DNA from 2 places in the Phenylobacterium immobile (ATCC 35973) genome. Region 1 is predicted to be linked to the other one. Evidence: predicted binding sites of a transcription regulator. Region 1 holds the regulator's gene; the other holds the start of a gene.

What was found. The regulator LexA, encoded in region 1, represses DNA repair genes until DNA is damaged. The targets are predictions, from matches to a motif close to ATGTTCNCNANNTGTTCT.
Region 2: the regulator LexA is predicted to act here: its motif matches at 1,880-1,897, upstream of BN1313_RS01020 (ImuA family protein).

The regions. Positions count from the first base shown of each region.
Region 1 is NZ_CVJQ01000001.1:1,954,309-1,963,402, forward strand. It holds gene tpiA (triose-phosphate isomerase) at 1-582, opposite strand, end outside; gene BN1313_RS09580 (peptidylprolyl isomerase) at 750-2,672, shown strand; gene trpE (anthranilate synthase component I) at 2,669-4,201, shown strand; gene BN1313_RS09590 (anthranilate synthase component II) at 4,246-4,836, shown strand; gene trpD (anthranilate phosphoribosyltransferase) at 4,839-5,852, shown strand; gene trpC (indole-3-glycerol phosphate synthase TrpC) at 5,849-6,640, shown strand; gene lexA (transcriptional repressor LexA) at 6,760-7,446, shown strand; gene BN1313_RS09610 (hypothetical protein) at 7,578-7,880, shown strand; gene BN1313_RS09615 (ComEC/Rec2 family competence protein) at 7,938-9,094, opposite strand, start outside.
Region 2 is NZ_CVJQ01000001.1:216,964-226,057, forward strand. It holds gene BN1313_RS01015 (Y-family DNA polymerase) at 1-1,143, opposite strand, end outside; gene BN1313_RS01020 (ImuA family protein) at 1,061-1,864, opposite strand; gene ku (non-homologous end joining protein Ku) at 2,013-2,906, shown strand; gene mepK (peptidoglycan L,D-endopeptidase MepK) at 3,046-3,612, shown strand; gene BN1313_RS01035 (hypothetical protein) at 3,617-3,955, opposite strand; gene BN1313_RS01040 (L,D-transpeptidase family protein) at 3,959-5,413, opposite strand; gene ligD (DNA ligase D) at 5,557-8,184, opposite strand; gene BN1313_RS01050 (alpha,alpha-trehalose-phosphate synthase (UDP-forming)) at 8,195-9,094, opposite strand, start outside.

The sequences.
Region 1 (9,094 bases):
TGTAGTCAGAACGGCGCGGATCGCCCCGTGGACCTCTTCGATGTCCGCCACTGTGGCGGTCTTGCCTGTGCCGATGGCCCAGACCGGTTCATAGGCGACCGCGAAGGCCTTGCCGGCAAGTTCCCTGGGCAGAGAACCGCGAGTCTGGCTGACGACGACCTCGATCGCCCGGCCCGATTCGCGCTCGTCCAGGGTTTCGCCGACACAGATGATGGGCTCAAGGCCTGCATTGATCGCGGCGCGCGCCTTGGCGGCGACTAGGTCGTCCGCCTCGCGATAGGTGGCCCGCCGTTCGGAGTGACCCAGGATGACGAGGCTCGCGCCAGCGTCAGCGAGCATCTCTGCAGCGGTGTCGCCTGTGAAGGCGCCGGAGGTTTCGGTGTGGGCGTCCTGCCCGCCCACCAGCACCGGCGTGCCGGCTAGGGCCTCGCTCATGCGGTGCACCAGCACAGCCGGCGGGCACAGCGCGACGCGCGCGGTCGTACCGCCCAGGCCGTCGGCGATCGCCCGGGCCTCGGCCAAGGCGGCGGCCAGGCCGTTCATCTTCCAGTTTCCAGCGATCAGCGGCGTCGGCGCAGTCATTCAGCCTCGCAAGTTCATCTGTGAGATTTCGCGGTTAAGCCAAGCCGTTTGCCCTGTCGACCACCCATATGACCGCCCGCCTGCGTGACGGCGGCTTGCGATGATGAAGCGGCCTCCACTATACCGACCCCCTCGCCTTCCGGCGGCGCCTGCAGTTAAGGACAGTCATGCTCACCGCGTTTCGCGCCTTCGCCAAGTCCTGGGTCGCCGCAGTCCTGATCGGCCTGCTGGTCGTCAGCTTTGCCGTCTTTGGTCTGAACGACGTCTTCCGCACCAATTTCGGCGGCGCCGTTATCGTCGCCGGCTCCCGCAAGGTTCAGCCGGCGGAATTCAAGCAGGCGTTCGAACGCTACAAGGCCGACCTCGACCAGCGTTTCGGCCAGCCCATCCCGCTGGAGATGGCGATCGAGCGCGGTGTTGATCGTCAGGTGCTGACCGGCATGGCCGAGCAGGCGTCTCTGGCCGCCTTGCTGGACAAGATGGGTGTGCGCGCCGCCGACACCTTGGTCGCGAAACAGATCGCCCAGATCCCGGCCTTCTTCGATCGCGTTTCCGGCCGCTTCGACAAGACCGCCTACGCCTCGATGCTGGCGCAGAACGGTCTGACGACCGAGCGCTTCGAGCAGGATATGCGCGACGAAATCGCGACCCAGCACCTGCAGTCGGCGCTGTTCGAGCAGTTCGAAGCGCCGCGCGCCTACGGCGCCCTGGCCGCCATCTATGGTCTGGAAAGCCACGACATCGGCTATGTCGCGGTGCAGCCGCAGAACGTGCCGGCCATCGGCCTGCCCACCGATGCTCAGCTGCAGGCCTTCATGGACGAGAACCGCGCCCAGCTCCTGCGGCCTGAACAACGCGTCCTGACCGTCGTCCGGTTTGACCCTGCGCTGGCCGGCGCGGCCACGACCGTCGACCCGGCGGAGCTTCAGAAGCGCTACGCCTTCCGCAAGGACACGCTGTCGACCCCGGAAACCCGCAGCCTCGTGCAGATCGCCGCCAAGGATGCGGCGGCCGCCCAGCGGATCGCCGCTCAGCTCCAGGCCGGCGCTGAGGCGACCACGGTGGCCAAATCCGTGGGCGTCGACGCTATCAACTATGCCGACCGTCCGCAGACCTCGATCGCCGACCGGAAGGCGGCAGCCGCGATCTTCGCCACGCCGGCCGGAGCCGTGCGCACCGTGCAGGGCGACCTTGGGCTGTCTGTCGTAAAGGTGCTCAAGATCACGCCGGGTCGTCAGGTCGGACTCGAAGAGATCCGCCCGCAACTCGAAGCCGAGATCCGCAAGGAGGCGGCTGCCGAGAAGGTCTATGCGCTGAGCCAGGCCTATGAGGACGCCCATCAGAAGGGCGCGAGTCTCTCCGAAGCCGCCCAAAAGGCCGGGGTGGCCGCCGTCACTATCGGTCCGCTGTCGAAAGATGGTCGCGATGATCGCGGCGCGCCCGTCGCCGGCCTGACACAGAAGCTGGTCGAGACCGCTTTCGAGCTGCCGGCCGGCGGCGAAAGCGACGTCACGGCCGAGCAAGAAGGGCGTTACTTCGCCGTACGTGTAGAGCGGGTCATCGCGCCCGCCATGCCGCCGATGGCGGAGGTGAAGCCAGCGCTCACCCGCGTCTGGACGCAGCGCGAAATGATGAAGCGCCTGCAGGCCAAGGCCGACGAGCTATCCGTCCGGTTGAGCAAGGGCGAAAGCTTGGCCGCGATCGGCGCCGGCATCGGCGTCCAGCCGGTGCGCGTCGCCGGCCTCGATCGCCGGAACGCCGGCCAGCACCCGAATTTCAGCCCCGACTTCCTGACCAAGGCCCTGGAGGGCAAGGCCGGGGATGTCTTCACGGGCCAGATCGCGCCCTTCGGCGTGGCCGTCGCCAAGATCGAAGCGACCCGGCCCGGCGACCCGGCGCAACTCGCCCTGGCGACGCAGCAGACCCGCCCGCAGATGACCGGCACCCTCTTGCAGGAACTGGTCGGCTCGCTTCGCGCCGGCGCGCGTAACTCGGTCAAGCCAAAGGTCGACGCCAACGCCGCCCGGGCCGCCCTAGGCCTGCCGCCGATCGACGCCAAGGCGGACGCTCCCAAGAAGGCCACGCCATGAAGCTAGAGCCCGCCTTCGAGGCGTTCGCCGAAGTCCACGCCAAGGGCGCGCCTCAGCTGGTCTGGACGCGCCTCATCGATGATCTTGAGACGCCCGTTTCCGCCTATCTGAAGATCGGCCATGGCCGGCCGTACGCCTTCCTCTTTGAATCCGTGGAAGGCGGAGCCTGGCGGGGGCGCTATTCGATCATCACCCTAAAGCCCGATCTGGTGTGGCGCTGCCATGGCGAGCAAGCCGAGATCGCCGAGGGCGACGACATTGCTGCGGGCAGGTTTACGTCGCAGCCCGGCGGCGCCCTCGAAAGCCTGCGTGAACTGGTCGCGGCATCGCGTATCGATCTGCCGGCGGGTCTGCCGCCGCCCTCCGCGGGCCTCTATGGCGCGATCGGCTACGATATGATCCGCCTGTTCGAGCACTTGCCGGACATCAACCCGGACACCCTGGGCCTGCCGGACGGGGTGATGACGCGCCCATCGGTCGTGGCGGTGTTCGACGCTATCGCTCAGGAGATCATCCTGGTCACCCAGGTGCGTCCAGGGGAGGCGGAGACGACCGCGGCCTATGAGGCGGCGCGCGAACGACTGGCGGCGATCGTCGCTGACCTGCGCAAGGCCACGCCGCAACTGACCGGCCAGGGCGCGCCGCAGCCGGACCAGTTCACCAGCCTGGTGAGCCGCGAGGATTTCCATGGCGTGGTCGCCAAGGCCAAAGACTACATCGCCGCCGGCGATGTCTTCCAGGTCGTGCTCAGCCACCGGTTCCGCAGTCCCTTCGCGCGCGATCCCTTCTCGCTCTATCGGTCGCTCCGTCGGACGAACCCCTCGCCGTTCCTCTTCTATCTCGACTTCGGCGATTTCCAGATGGCGGGCTCGTCGCCGGAAATCCTGGTGCGCCTGCGCGACAACAAGGTCACCATCCGACCGCTGGCCGGCACCCGTCGACGTGGCGCGACACCGGAGGAAGATCTGGCGCTGGAAGCCGAACTAAAGTCCGACCCCAAGGAGATCGCTGAGCACCTCATGCTCCTCGACCTGGGCCGCAACGACGTCGGCCGGGTGACGATGCTGAAGAAAAAGGGCTCGAACGCCCCCGCCGTCGCCAGCGCCAAGCCGCGCGTGCGCGTCACCGACAGCTTCTTCGTCGAGCGCTATAGTCACGTCATGCACCTGGCCTCGAACGTCGAGGGCGATGCGCCCGATGGCCTCGATCCGGTCGACGTGATCATGTCGGCCCTGCCCGCCGGCACGCTCTCAGGCGCGCCCAAGGTGCGGGCGATGGAGATCATCGACGAACTCGAGATCGAAAAGCGCGGCATCGGCTATGCCGGCGCAGCTGGCTATTTCGGCTGTGATGGTTCGCTCGACACCTGCATCATCCTGCGTACCGCCTTCTTCAAGGACGGCATGATGTACGTGCAGGCCGGCGCCGGCATCGTCGCCGACTCCGATCCGGATTCGGAATACGCCGAGACTTTGCAGAAGGCGGCGGCCTTGCGGCGCGCGGCTGAGGAAAGCTGGCGTTTCGTCTGACGCCACCCCATCCTTAATGACGCCGACATCGCAAGAGCGCCCGCATGATCCTGGTCATCGATAACTACGACAGCTTTACATACAACCTGGTTCACTACCTGAGCGAACTGGGCGCAGAGACGCTTGTTCATCGCAACGACGACCTGACAGCCGCCGAGGCCCTGTCCTTGCGCCCGGCCGGCGTCCTGTTGTCGCCCGGCCCGTGCACGCCCAACGAAGCCGGCATCTGCTTAGAACTTCTGGCCGCCGCGCCCGACGACCTGCCGATCCTGGGGGTCTGCCTGGGTCACCAGGCGATTGGCCAGGCCTTCGGCGGCGAGGTGGTTCGCGCGCGCGCGCTGATGCACGGCAAGACCAGCCAGGTTCGCCACGACGGTGAAGGCGTGTTCCAGGGTCTGCCAAGCCCCTTCACCGCAACCCGCTACCACAGCCTAGCGGTGCGCCCTGAAAGTCTGCCGGATACTCTGGTCGCTAACGCATGGACGGCGGACGGCGAGATCATGGGTCTGCGCCATCGTGACCGTCCGATCCACGGCGTGCAGTTCCACCCGGAATCCATCGCCACCGAGCACGGCCACGAACTGCTCGCCAATTTCCTGGTCCTGGCGGGCGTCACCTCGCGCGTCCCGGCCTAGCCGTGTCCGAGGCCTTCAAGCCCCTGCTGCGGCGCCTCGCCGACGGCGCGACGCTGTCGGAGGATGACGCCGAAGCCTTCTTCGCCGCCTGTCTGCGTGGCGAGCCGACGCCGGCCCAGACGGCCGCCGCGGTCACGGCCATGCGGCTGCGCGGCGAGACCGTGGGCGAGATCACCGCCTCGGCCCGCGCCATGCGCGCAGCGGCGATCCGGCTGGATCATAGGCACGATGTCATCGACGTCTGCGGCACCGGCGGCGATGGCCTGCATACGCTGAACATATCCACCGCCGTCGCCTTCGTGGCCGCCGGCGCAGGCGTCAAGGTCGCCAAACACGGCAACCGGGCGTTGTCGTCACGGTCTGGCGCAGGCGACATCCTGAGTGAACTCGGCGTCGATCTGGCGGCCGACGGCGAGCGCCAGAGGCGTGCGCTCGACGAGGCCAATATCTGCTTCCTGTTTGCGCCGGCTCACCACGGCGCCATGCGCCACGTGGCGCCAATCCGCGCCGATCTGGGTTTCCGCACCATCTTCAACCTGCTGGGCCCGCTGACTAATCCCGCGGGCGCGAAGCGGCAACTGCTGGGTGTGTTCGATTCGCGCTGGGTCGAGCCCCTGGCGCGCGTGCTGGGCGCGCTTGGCGCCGAGAAGGCCTGGACCGTCCATGGCCAGGGCATGGACGAGCTGACAACCACCGGCGAGAGTCAGGTCGCCGAATGGCGCGACGGCCAAGTGCGGCTTTTCACCATCTCGCCGGAGGCGGTCGGCTTGCCGCGGGCGTCGCTTTCAGACCTGACCGGCGGTTCGCCCGCTGAGAACGCCGAGGCGTTGCGTGAGCTGTTCGCCGGCAAGACCGGCGCCTATCGCGATATTGTCCTGTTGAACACCGCCGCGGCCCTCCTGGTGGCCGACAAGGTCGAGACCCTGCGCGACGGCGTGACCGTAGCCGCCGCCGTGATCGACGACGGCCGGGCGGCCCAGGCGCTGGCGCGGCTTGTGGAGATCAGCCAGTCATGAGCGACATCCTCCGGCGGATCGCCGCCTATAAGCGCGAGGACGTCGCCGCCCGAAAGGCCTCACGTGAGCCCGGCGAACTGGAAGCCGCCGCACTCGCCGCCGACGCGCCCCGCGGCTTTCGCGCGGCCCTGGAACGCGACCATGCGCCAGGTAAGCTGGCGCTGATCGCCGAGATCAAACGCGCCTCGCCGTCCCGGGGGCGGATTCGCGATGACTTTGACCCTCCGTCCTTGGCGCGCGCCTACGCAGCAGGGGGCGCGTCGTGCCTGTCGATCCTGACAGACGCCCCGAGCTTCGAGGGTGAGGACAGCTATCTCGTGGCCGCCCGCGCCGCCTGCGCCCTGCCCTGTATCCGCAAAGATTTCCTGGTTGATCCCTGGCAGGTCGCCGAGTCCCGGTCCCTCGGCGCCGATGCGATCCTGGTCATCCTGGCGATGATCGACGATGAGCTCGCCTCATCGTTGATCGCTGAAGCCCGTCGCTTCGGCATGGACGCTCTGGTCGAGGTTCACGACGAAGCTGAGATGGCCCGCGCCGCCGCGCTGGGCGCCGACCTGGTGGGCGTGAACAACCGTGACCTGCGGACCTTCACGCTGGATCTGGCGAATACCGAACGATTGGCGAAACTGTCGCCGCCGGGGGCTCTGCTAGTGACAGAGAGCGGCATCTTTACCGCGGCCGACGCCGCGCGGCTCGAAGCCCGTGGCGCCAAGGCGATGCTGGTGGGTGAAAGCCTGATGCGTCAGGCGGACGTGCAAGCGGCGACTCAGGCCTTGCTGGCCCTCTGAGTCGCTTGCGCCGCGCAAAAGCGCCGAGAATCCAACGTCCTGGCGGTAACTTGACATTAACTGAGAACGTCTAGAGAACATCAGCAAGGTTTTTGCTTTGTTCCGAAGGTCTCCGCGCCATGCTCACCCGCAAGCAGCACGAATTGCTCATGTTCATCCATGAGCGGATCAAGGAATCGGGCGTCTCGCCGTCTTTCGATGAAATGAAGGAGGCGTTGGATCTGGCGTCCAAGTCTGGAATCCACCGCCTGATCACGGCGCTTGAAGAGCGCGGCTTTCTCCGCCGCCTGCCGCACCGGGCCCGAGCGCTCGAAGTGGTGAAGCTGCCGCAGCAGGCGACAACCGCCGCACCGCCCCGGGGACGCGCGCCCTTCAAGCCGCAGCTGGTCGAGGCTGAGGCCGGCAGCCAAGTCGCCAACGAGACGCGAGAGCTGCCGGTACTGGGCAAGATCGCGGCAGGTACGCCGATCGAGGCGATCCAGCAGGAACGCGATCGGCTTCATGTGCCGGAATCGATCCTTGGCGCTGGCGAACACTTCGTTCTTGAGGTTCAGGGGGACTCCATGGTCGGCGCCGGGATCCTCGACGGCGACATGGTGGTGATCAAACGCACCACCAGCGCGACCTCGGGCGATATCGTCGTGGCGTTGGTCCACAACGAAGAGGCCACTCTGAAGCGCCTGCGCAAGAAGGGCGCCTCCATCGCCCTGGAGGCCGCGAACCCGGCTTATGAGACCCGCATCTTTGGCCCTGATCAGGTCGCCGTGCAGGGCAAGCTCGTTGGACTGTTGCGCAGCTATCACTAACCGCGCGGGCAACCTTTGCGACCTGCTGGCGTTTGGTTCCATGGGTCGGGGTTAGATTTCAATCACGTAAGCGTGCCCGCGGCCCTCGGCCCGGCGATACCGCCGGGCGCCTTCACGAGGGAGAAACCAAGATGCGTATCCTCACACTTGCCGCCGTCGCCGCCCTGAGCCTCGCCGCTGCGGCCTGCAGCAAGCCAGCTGAGAAGGCTGCCGACGAGTCGGCGACCGCCACCCAGGAAGCCGCCGCCGCCAGCGCCGCTGCCGACGCTGCGACAACCGCCGCGGCCGACGCGGCCCAGGCCGGCACTGCAGCGGCCTCTGCTGACGCTGCGGCGATGGCCGGCGACGCCGCCGCCACGGCTGGCGATCACGCGGAGAAGGCCGGCGAAGCGGCCAAGGACGCCGGCGAAGCGGCCAAAGACGCGACGCACTAGTCTTTCAGACATCGCGATGGATAGAGCCTCGGCGATTTCGCCGGGGCTCTTTTCCGTTCAGCCGGCCCCCTCCCCGCCGTATCCCCATGTCCAGGGTCGATGGCCGCGCAGGTCCTGGCTCCAGGCGAGGCGCCAGGCGCCTTTCTCGGTTCGGAAAATTTCAGCAGATCCGCCGCGTGCAAAGTCGGCTTGGGTCAGGATTAGCGGCCCCACGCAACGCCCTGGGGCCCGACCGGCTCTAAGCACAAGAATATCGGCGTCAGCGCACAGCGCCTCCAACCTGCCGGTCTTTAAAGGCCGGCTGACATTCCAAGTCGCGGCGATCTTGAGCGGCGCATGGGCGGTCGGCCCACAGCTCCAGGCGTCACACTGGAAAAAGCCGTTCCGTTCGGCTTCGGTCAGGGTCGGCTCCAGGCCACGACGACGGGCCCATAGCTCCGCGCCGAAGCGCTTCACGTCAGGGCGCATTAGGACGGCGGTCTGGTCAGCACGTACGGCGACGGCGGCGCCGTCAGCTGAGATCCAGGCGACAGGCGCCGCGGGCCGCGGCGCCAGGTTCACACTGAGCGCCAACGGCAGGCCCAGCCATCTAATCGGCCCGCGGGTCAGACAGATCCATAGGATTCCGAGGAAGGCGGCCGGTAGCGTCCAGGCCGGCGCGCTGGCGACGGTCATCTGCGCCATGGGGGCGTTGGCGATCTGGGTGGCGACCTGCGTCATCAGGCTGATACCGAAGCCCGCCGCCCGCAAAGGCGCCTCGCCCAGCTCGAAGGGCGTGAGGATCGCGCCGATCGCGAGGCCCGGCATGATCAACAGGGTGGAGATCGGCTCGACCAATAGGTTGGCTGCAAGACCCCAGACGGCGACGCGGTTGAAGTGCTGGACGGCGAAGGGACCCGTCGCCAGGCCGGCGACCAGGCTGATGGCGCCGCCGGCGAAGATCCAGGTGCGCGCGGCCTGCAGGGCGCGGATGACGAAGGGCACGCTAATCTCGCGGATAGGGCGAGGCCACGCCTCGGCGAGCGCGACCAGGGCGGCCGTCGCAGCGAAGGACATCTGGAAGCCGGGCTCGGTGACCGCCTCAGGCTGCAGGAGGATGATGACGATGGCGGCCATGGCCAGAGCGCGCAGGCTGATCGCTTGGCGATCAACCAGGATGGCCACGAAGGCGACCGCTGCGGTGATCGCCGCCCGCTCAGCCGGGGGCGAGGCCC
Region 2 (9,094 bases), 1.7 Mb from region 1:
CGGGGCGGCCCGCCAGACGCGATCGGCGCCCAGGCGGTTGGTCAGCCGGTCGACCAGCGGACTCAAGCCTTCCTCGACCGAGGGCGCGCGGACGGCGTCCAGGCGCGTCTGGCGTCCGGACAGGGGCTCGACATCCAGAGCTTCCAGCGTCACGACCTCGACGCCGAAACCGGGATCGAGGGCCTCAAGCTTGGGGGCGATCAACTTGGCGATGCGCGCGGCGTCGCGGCCCGGCAGGGCCAGGCCCACGGCGGCGACCAGGGCCTGGCCATCCAGACGGTGGTAGGCGATCTCGAACCGCCGCCCCCCCCGCCCCTCGGCCTCCAGTCGCCGGCACAGGACCGCGCAGATGTCGTGGGCGACGCGGGCCATGTCTTCCGGCGCGCTGATCGGTTCGGAGAAGGCCAGCCTGGCCACCCAGGACGAGGCCGGCCGCCGGAACACCAGGGCCTCCGTGGTGCGGCCCAGCGCCTGGTCCAGTCGCTCCAGGGTCGCCTGACCGAATCGGCGGGCGAGCGGCGCGCGCGGCAGGGCGATCACCTGGCCGATGGTGCGCAGGCCCAGCCGGGCGATCTGGGCCGCGGCCTCCGGCTCGATCCGTAACGCCTGCGGCGGCAGGGGCGACAGCAGCTCCGCCTGGCCGCCCTCCTCGGCGATGATTTCGGAAGAACGTCCGTAGTGAGCCAGAGCCCAGGCCGCGCCGGGCGTATCGGCGATAGCGCAGCGGAACTTCAGGCCGTTGGCCGCCAGGCGCACGCGCAGGTCGCGGATCATCGCCGGTTCGTCCCGCCAGAGGTGGCTGACCCCGCTGATGTCCAGGAACAGGCCATCCGGCGCCTCGGTCGCCACGGCCGGCGAGAAGCGCACGCACCAGTCGCTGAGCGCCTTCAGCGCCAGGGCGTCGGCCTCAGGCTCCGCCTCGGCGGTGACCAGTTCCGGCGCCAGCGCCATGGCGTCGGTCGCCTTCTGCCCCGCATACAGGCCAAGCGCCGCAGCCGCCTTGTCGACCGCGGCGAGACGGCGGACGGCGCGTATCGTCTCGACCAGCGCAAACGGCCCTTCAGCCGGCGAGGCGGAGGGGTTGCGCCGACGCCAGTTTGCGATCGCCCAGCTGGGCGACCAGGCGCAGAGGATGCGTCCCATCTTCGATCTCCAGACTGTAGGCCTGCGCCGCTTCGAACAGCCACGATCCCGTCCGCCCGCCCCGGCAGCGCTCCAGCGAAGCCCGCCAGCGTGGCGCGCCCAGGCCAAATTCTCCGGCAGGGGGCTGGGACGGCTCGGGCGTGACGCGCCAGCGGGTCGCCGCGGTGGAGCCGCTCGCCTCGCGCGGCCCGCCGCCGCCATAGGGCCTTCGGCGAATGACAAAACCGGTCGCGCCGCGCCGCTCGCAGGCCAGCTGCAGCCGGCGGCCGGCGGTCAGGTCGACGGCGTCGATCTCGCCGAAGACGGCGCTGACGCCGAGCGTCGTGAGCGCGTCCTCCATCACCGCCAGCGCCTCGGCCTCGTCGCGGGCGCAGACCTGGATCAGCCGATCCGGCGGAAAGCCCAGGCCCAGCAGTCCCGGCGCATGCAGGTCGTCGCGGCGCATCACCCACACCGCCTGGCCGCGCGCGGCCAGGGGCGCGGCCATCAGGGCGGCGAAGGCGGCGGGCGCGGCGGCGGTCTCGATCTCCATCCCCTCGCCCAACAGCTCGTGCCAGCGGCCCAGCGGTAAGCCGCCGCCCGGCAGGCAGGCGTCGATGCGGCGATCGCCGAAGGGCAGGGATTCAGAGTCCGCCTGTCCGCCCGTTTCCAGGGCGGTGATCTTCGCCTGCAAGGCGGCGAGACGCGCCGACACGCCCGCCGGGGGGCGAAAATCGGACATGGCTTAAGACTCCGTTAGTTCTTATTTTGTTCTAGGCGCGACGACGAGGGAGTCAACCGCGCCGTTCCGCCAATCCCGGACGTCGCCGCATCGCGCCGAACTGATTCCCATGAGGCGCGTTCGAGTCCCGGATCATCCGGAGACACCCATGGCTACCCGCCCGACCTGGCAAGGCTACCTGCGCTTGAGCCTCGTGAGCTGCCCCGTCGCGCTCTACACGGCCACCTCGCGTAGCGGCGAGGTGCACTTCAACATGCTGCACAAGGACACCCACAACCGGATCAAGATGATCCCCACCGATCCGGAGAGCGGGCCGGTCGACCGGGCCGACATCGTCAAGGGCTACGAGATCGAGAAAGGCCGCTACGTCGTCGTCACTGACGATGAGATCAAGAACGTCCGCCTGGAGACCACCCGCACCCTCGACATCGAGACCTTCGTCGACGAGGAGGAGATCGATCGTCTCTATTGGAACGACCCTTACTTCCTCGCGCCCGACGGCGAGATGGCGGTCGAAGCCTTCTCGGTGATCCGAGAGGCGATGAAGTCAGCCGGCAAGATCGCGCTCGGCCGCCTTGTCATGCACCAGCGTGAGCGGCTGATCGCGCTGGAGCCCAAGGACCGCGGGATTCTCGCCTACACCATCCGCGCCAAGCGCGAGGTGCGTGACGTCGACGAGATCTTCGGCCACATCCCCGCGTCTAAGCCGCCCGCGGCGATGGTCGATATCGCCGCCAAGATCATCAGCCAGCAGGAAGGGCCCTTCGATCCTTCGAAGTTCAATGATCGCTACGAGGACGCCCTGCGCGCCCTGATCCAGGAAAAGGAGAAGGGCAAGAAGATCACCAAGCCGGCCGAACCCCAGGAGGCTGAGGTCATCGACCTGATGGAGGCCCTCAAGCGCAGCCTGGGTCAGACCGGGGGCGAGCGGCGCAAGCCCGCCGGCAAGACCGCTGCGGCTCGCAAGGCGCCAGCGGCCAAGGCGCCCGCCAAAACGCCCCCGCCGACGACGAAAAAAGCCCCGACCAAAAAGCGGGCCTGACCGCCAAAAGACACAGTCAAGCTCTGGTTAAGCTTGCTAATCTGCGGCGGCTTGACGCAATCTTCTCCGGCTCAGCTTGCCTTTCCGCCGCAGAGTCGCGATTTTCGCGGCGCTGCGGGGGCAGCGGTCGGGGATATGTATGCAAACGAACATTGGGCGGCGCGATGCGCTGCGATGGGCGGGCGCGGCTGCGCTGGCGACGGTAGGCGCGGGCGTCGCCCATCCTGCCTCGGCTTTTGGGCTCGACATCTGGGAGCCCCGGCGGGCTTTCCTACATAACCTCCATACCGGCGAAAAGTTCACCGAGGTCTATTTCGCCAACGGATCCTACATTCCCGGCGCCATGGCCTCGGCGATGAAGGTCCTTCGAGACTGGCGCAACGGCGCCCAGCATTTCATGGATCCGAAACTGTTCGACGCGCTGCATGCGATCCAGCTTCGCCTCGACACCCGCGAGCCGTTCCAGATCATCTCCGGCTACCGCTCACCCGCGACCAACGCCAAGCTCGCCGCCCGTAGCGGTCAGGTCGCCGAACACAGCCAGCACACCCAGGGCAAGGCCGTGGACGTCCGCATCCAAGGCGTCGACCTTCGCAACGTGAAGAAGGCCGCCCTCGACGTTTCCGCCGGCGGTGTCGGCTTCTATCCGCAATCCAACTTCGTCCACGTCGACACCGGCCGCGTACGCCAATGGAGCGGTTCTTAACGCGCTAGACGATCGGCTCGTCGCTCGACGCGGTCGCGCCCGAGTCCGAGCCCACCGGCTCTTCATCCGGCTCCATCGTCGTCATGCCCACCGCCGCGGCGTCTTCGGCCACACGGTCGTCGATCGGCGCGGGCGGGGCCGGCGCAGCCTTGGGCGGTTCAGCTGGCGCGGCGGCCACGGCGGCTGGCGGCGGCGCAGCGCCTGGGTCCTCCGGCGCATAGATCGGCGCCGAATATTCCAGCCGCTCGTCGTTGTGGCCCCGCTTCCAGGGCTCATATTTCAGCAAGGCCATCGCCGTCAGGATGATCAGGCCAAAGCCGGCGATCAGGACAAAGATCCGCATGGCCTAGACTTGGGCCCCGGACGCCACGACGCCTACCTTCTGCAGAAGCTGCCGGTCCCAATCATAGGGGTCGCTTCGGAAGTGCATCTGGCCATCCGCCCCGGCGAAGGCGGTCCAGTAGAAGATGAAGACCGGCGTCTCCTGCGGGAGCTGCGCGCGCACGGTCTTGCCGGAGGCCAAGGTCTCCTCGATCTTCTCCGGCGTCCACACCGGGTCACCTTCCAGCAGGGCGCGGGCGAGCTCAGCGGGCTTTTCAATGCGCACGCAGCCGTGGCTGGCCTGGCGGCTGATGCGATCAAATCCGCCGCGTGACGGCGTATCGTGCAGATAGACGGCATAGTCATTGGCGAAGTCGAACTTGAACCGGCCGAGCGCGCTCATGTCGCCGGCGCGCTGCTGCAGTCGGCTGCCGCCCCCCTCGGTCTTGATCACGACAAAGCCATTGCGCGACAAATAGCCCGGATTGGCGCGCTCCTTGGGCCACAGCTCCTTGGTGGCGATCGACGTCGGCACATTCCACGGCGGGTTGATCACCACGCTGTGGATGTTCGACCACAGCATCGGCGTCTCATCGCCCGGCCGGCCGGAAACCGCCTTCATCGACAACACCGGCGCGTCGTCTCGGAACAGGGTGACGATCGCCGCGCCGGAGTTCACCTGAACCCGCGTCGCCGGCATCTGCCGCGGCAACCAGCGCCAACGCTCCATATTGGCGACGATCTGCAGGATGCGCTGGCCGATCGGCTGGTTGAGCGCGGCCAGCGTCGGGGCGTCGGCCACGCCGTCGCCGCGGAAGCCAAATCGGCGCTGGGCGCGCACCAGGGCGTCCTGCAGGGGCTGGTCGAACTGATCTGAGCCCCCAACGATCTTGTCGTCTTCGGCGGCCAGCCGCTTGCGCAGAGCCGCGACACGCGCGCCGCGCTCACCCAGACCGAAATTCGGCCCCTCGGGCACCATCGGCCAAGGGGCGGATTTGGCCATGGCTCGGTAGCGAGCCAGACTGCGGCGCAACGCGTGGTAGCCTGAATAGGTCGGCGGCTGCTTGTCGAGGAAGGCCTGCAACCGGTCCTCGCTGACCGCTTGGGCCAGGTCCGACCGGGCGTCATAGAGCGCCGGGCGCACGCCCCACAGGCTAGGGAAAGCGTCAGGCGTAAGGCGGCCGACGCGGACGTCCTTGGCGTAGCGCGCAAGCGCCGCGGTCAGGGTCGTCATCTGCGTAGCGTTCAGGCTGGAGGCCTCGGTCGGGAAATCCGCGGACAGATAGTCGCGCGGCTTCAGCCCTTGCAGGTCGGCGTCGCCCAGGACCTTCAGGGCCACCGCGATCTGGCCCCTGCTGAGCTCCGGGATCGAGACGAGCGCGTAGGGGATCGGAGCTACGGGCAGGGCGGTCTGCGCATGCGCGAGGCCGGCGCCGAAGCTCAGTGCGCCGCCGACCAGAACCCCGCGTCTTGAAAACATCTTACGATCTCTTTCGGCCCCAACCCTTGGACAACGCCGAAGCGGGACATTGGTCGCGAGCCTAGACCACCTTCACGGGCAGCGGAATCGCACATTCCGTTTCGCGTTGTGAATTGGCCACAGGCTGTGGCCTCTCAAGGACTCTAGGACGTGGCGAGCTTGGCGATCGCCGGCGCCAGGGGCGCCTCAGCGTCGCAGTAGTCCGCCCACGCCTTGGTCTTGGCGAGGAGCTTCGGCGCGGTGCGGATCGTATAGGCCCTGGGGTCCAGGCCCGCCTTCACCTGGCTCCAGGTGAGCGGGAAGGAGACCGTCGCGTGCGGCCGTGCGCGCGGCGACAGGGGCGCGACCGCCGTGGAAAGCCGGTCGTTGCGCAGGTAGTCGAGGAATATCCGGCCTTTGCGCTTGATCTTGGCCATGTTGACCACATAGCGCTCAGGCTCGTCGGCGGCGATCGCCAGGCACAGGTTTTGGGCGAAGGCCTTGGCCGTCTTCCAGTCCATTTCGCCGTGGCCGCCCAGCAGGGGCGTCACGACGTGCAGGCCCTTGCCGCCCGTCGTCTTGCAGAAGGCGTTGAGGCCGACCGCCTCCAGCCGGTCCTTCACCACCAGCGCCGCCTCGATCACCCGCTGGAAGGAGAGGCCCTCGTCCGGGTCGAGGTCGAACACCAGCCGGCCTGGCGTCTCCGGCTGGTAAGGCTGGCAGTTCCACGGGTGGATCTCGGTGGCCCCCGCTTGGGCCAGCGCCGCCAGGGCCTCGATCCGGTCGATCTGCAGGTAGGGCTTGTGATCGCCGATCACCTTCACCTCGGTCAGCAGGGACGAGGAGCCCTTGCCGAGGTGACGCTGGAAGAACCGCTGGTCGCCCTCGATCCCATCCGGCGTGCGGATGATCGAGCAGGGCCGGCCCTTGATGTGCGGCATCAGCCAGGGGCCCACCGCCTCATAGTAACGAGCGAGCTCCAGCTTGGTGATAGGCGCGCCCTTGCCGTCGTCCGGCCAGATCGCCTTGCCGGGATTGGACAGCAGGACGCCCATGACGTTGGGGTCCGACGCGGACTTGGCCCGCGAGGTCGGCTTCGGCCGGGCGAGCTCCGCATCCTTCGGCGCTTCCGGGACTTCCGCCTCGACCTCGGCCGCAGGCTTGTCCTCGCGCAGGCCCTTGAACGATCCCTGGCGCACGGCGCCGGAACCGGTGAAGCCAGCGAACTCGATCTCGGCGACCAGCTCAGGTTTGGCCCAGTGGACACCGGCGGCCTTCCGCGGCGCGCCTTCGCCGGTGAAGGGGCTCTTGTCGCTCTCCACCGCCTCGAGCCTGGGCAGGACGCGGGCGACGGCGTCGCGGCCAAAGCCCGTGCCGACGCGGCCGACGTGGATCAGCTTGCCGTCGCGGTGAACGCCGACCAACAGCGAGCGCAGCTGGCCCTTTTCGCCGGTCCAACCGCCGATCACCACCTCGTGGCCTGCCCGGCATTTGGACTTCACCCAGCTTTCGCTGCGCCCCGAGCGGTAGGGGGCGTCCAGTCGCTTGGAGACGATGCCCTCCAGCGACATGCGGCAGGCCGATTGCAGGACCGCATCGCCGCCGGTCTCGAAGTGATCGACGTAGCGGAAACGCGCCGCCGCCGCCTTCGGCAGCTTGTCGAGCACCGCCTTCAGCCGGGCCTTGCGCTCATTCAGCGGCAGCTCACGCAGATCTTCGCCCCCCAGCATCGGGGCGTCGAAGCAGAAGAAGATCAGCTCCTGGCTGCGTCCCTCCGACAGGGCCGCCTGCAAGGCGGGGAAGTCGGGCGCGCCATGATGGTCGATGGCGCAGGCCTCGCCGTCATAAAGACCGTTCGGTAAGCGCCTGGCGGCCACGTCGGCGATGGCCTGGAACTTCGTTGTCCAATCGAGGCCGGATCGGGTCTTCACCGTCGCCTTTCCGGCCGCGACGCGGACCTGCAGCCGATAGCCGTCGAACTTGATCTCGTGGGCCCAGCCCTCTCCCTGCGGCGGCCGCTCCACCGACTTGCACAGCTGCGGGGCGATGAAGGCCGGCGACGCGGCGAGCTTGGGCGGCGCCTCGGCCGCAGGCGCGGGCTCGGCTTCCTGCCCCTCCAGAGGATCGGTACGGTTCGAATTCCACACACGCTTGGCCGAGGCGCGCGCCTTGCTTTTGGCCATGAAAGGAGTGGGGCCCTTGCCGCGCCCGGCGGCGATGTCCTCCATCGACCGGCCCGAAGCGACCGAATTGATCTCACCGGCGGTGAGCAGCTCACCCTCGCCTTCGCGCGACCAGCCGTCGTGGTGTTTGATCAACAGCCAATTGTCGCGCTTCTCGCGGGGACGACGCTTCATCCGCACAAGGACGAACCCGCCATTCAGCCTCTCACCGGAGAGGCGGAACTTGAGCTCGCCCTTCTTCAGTGCGGTCTCGGGATCGAAACCGTCTTCCGGCTCCCAATAGCCACGGTCCCACAGCATGACCGTCCCGCCACCGTACTCGCCTTCGGGAATGGTCCCCTCGAAATCCCCGTAGTCCAGGGGATGGTCCTCGACCTCGACCGCCAGGCGCTTGTCGTGAGGGTCGATCGAGGGGCCTCGCGTCACCGCCCAGGACTTGAAGGTCCCGTCAAGTTCCAGCCGGAAATCGTAGTGCAGGCGCGTCGCCTCATGCTTCTGGATGACGAAGCGGCGCTGGGCCGAGGGCGCGGTGCGGGTCGCCCCGTCCGGCTCTGCGGTCTTGGAGAAGTCGCGCATGGCGCGGTAGCGGTCGAGCTTGTCCGCAGCCATGCGCCGACGCTCAGCTCGCCATCGCCGCGGGTTCGCCGACGGCTTTGAGCGCGCCGACGAAATCGTCCCGCCAAGCGGTCACATCGCAGCGCTGGACGCTGTCAAAAAGCGCCTCCCAGCGGCGCGTCCGCTCACCACGGCTCATCGCCAGAGCGTGCTTCAACGCGTCCGCCACTTCCTCCGGGCTGTTCGGGTTGACCAGCAGGGCTTCCTTCAACTGACCGGCGGCGCCGGCGAAGCGCGACAGCACCAGCACGCCCGGGTCGGCGGGATCCTGGGCGGCCACATATTCCTTCGCCACAAGGTTCATGCCGTCCCGGAGCGGTGTGACCAGTCCGACGCGCGCCACCGAATAGATGCCCGCCAGCTCGTCGCGGCGGTAGTTGCGGTTCACGTAACGGATCGGAGAGGTGTCGATGTCGGAATATTCGCCGTTGATGCGGCCTGAGAGCGCGTCCAACCGGCTGCGGATCTCCTGGTAGGCCTCGACGCCCTCACGGCTGACCGGGGCGATCTGCAGCATCAGGACATCGCGGCGCAGGTCGGGGTTGTCGGCGAGAAACCGCTCGAAGGCGAGGAAGCGCTCCTCCAAGCCCTTGGAATAGTCCAACCGGTCAACGCCGACGATCAACTGACGGAAGATCGTCGAGGCGCCGACGATGTCATGCATCCGCCGCGCACGAGGCGAGCCGCGCAACCGGGCGAAATTCTCCGCATCGATACCGATGGGATAGGCGCCGATCTGTACGGTTCGCCCGAAGGCCCGCAGATGGCCCTCGGTCGGCATGTCGCCGCCCGCCTCGGTCAACACATATTCTTCGAAGGCGTGCCTATATTCGGCGGTCTGGAAACCCACGAGATCAAACTCGAACATCGCCTCGACCAGCTGCCGGTGGCCAGGCAGCGTCGT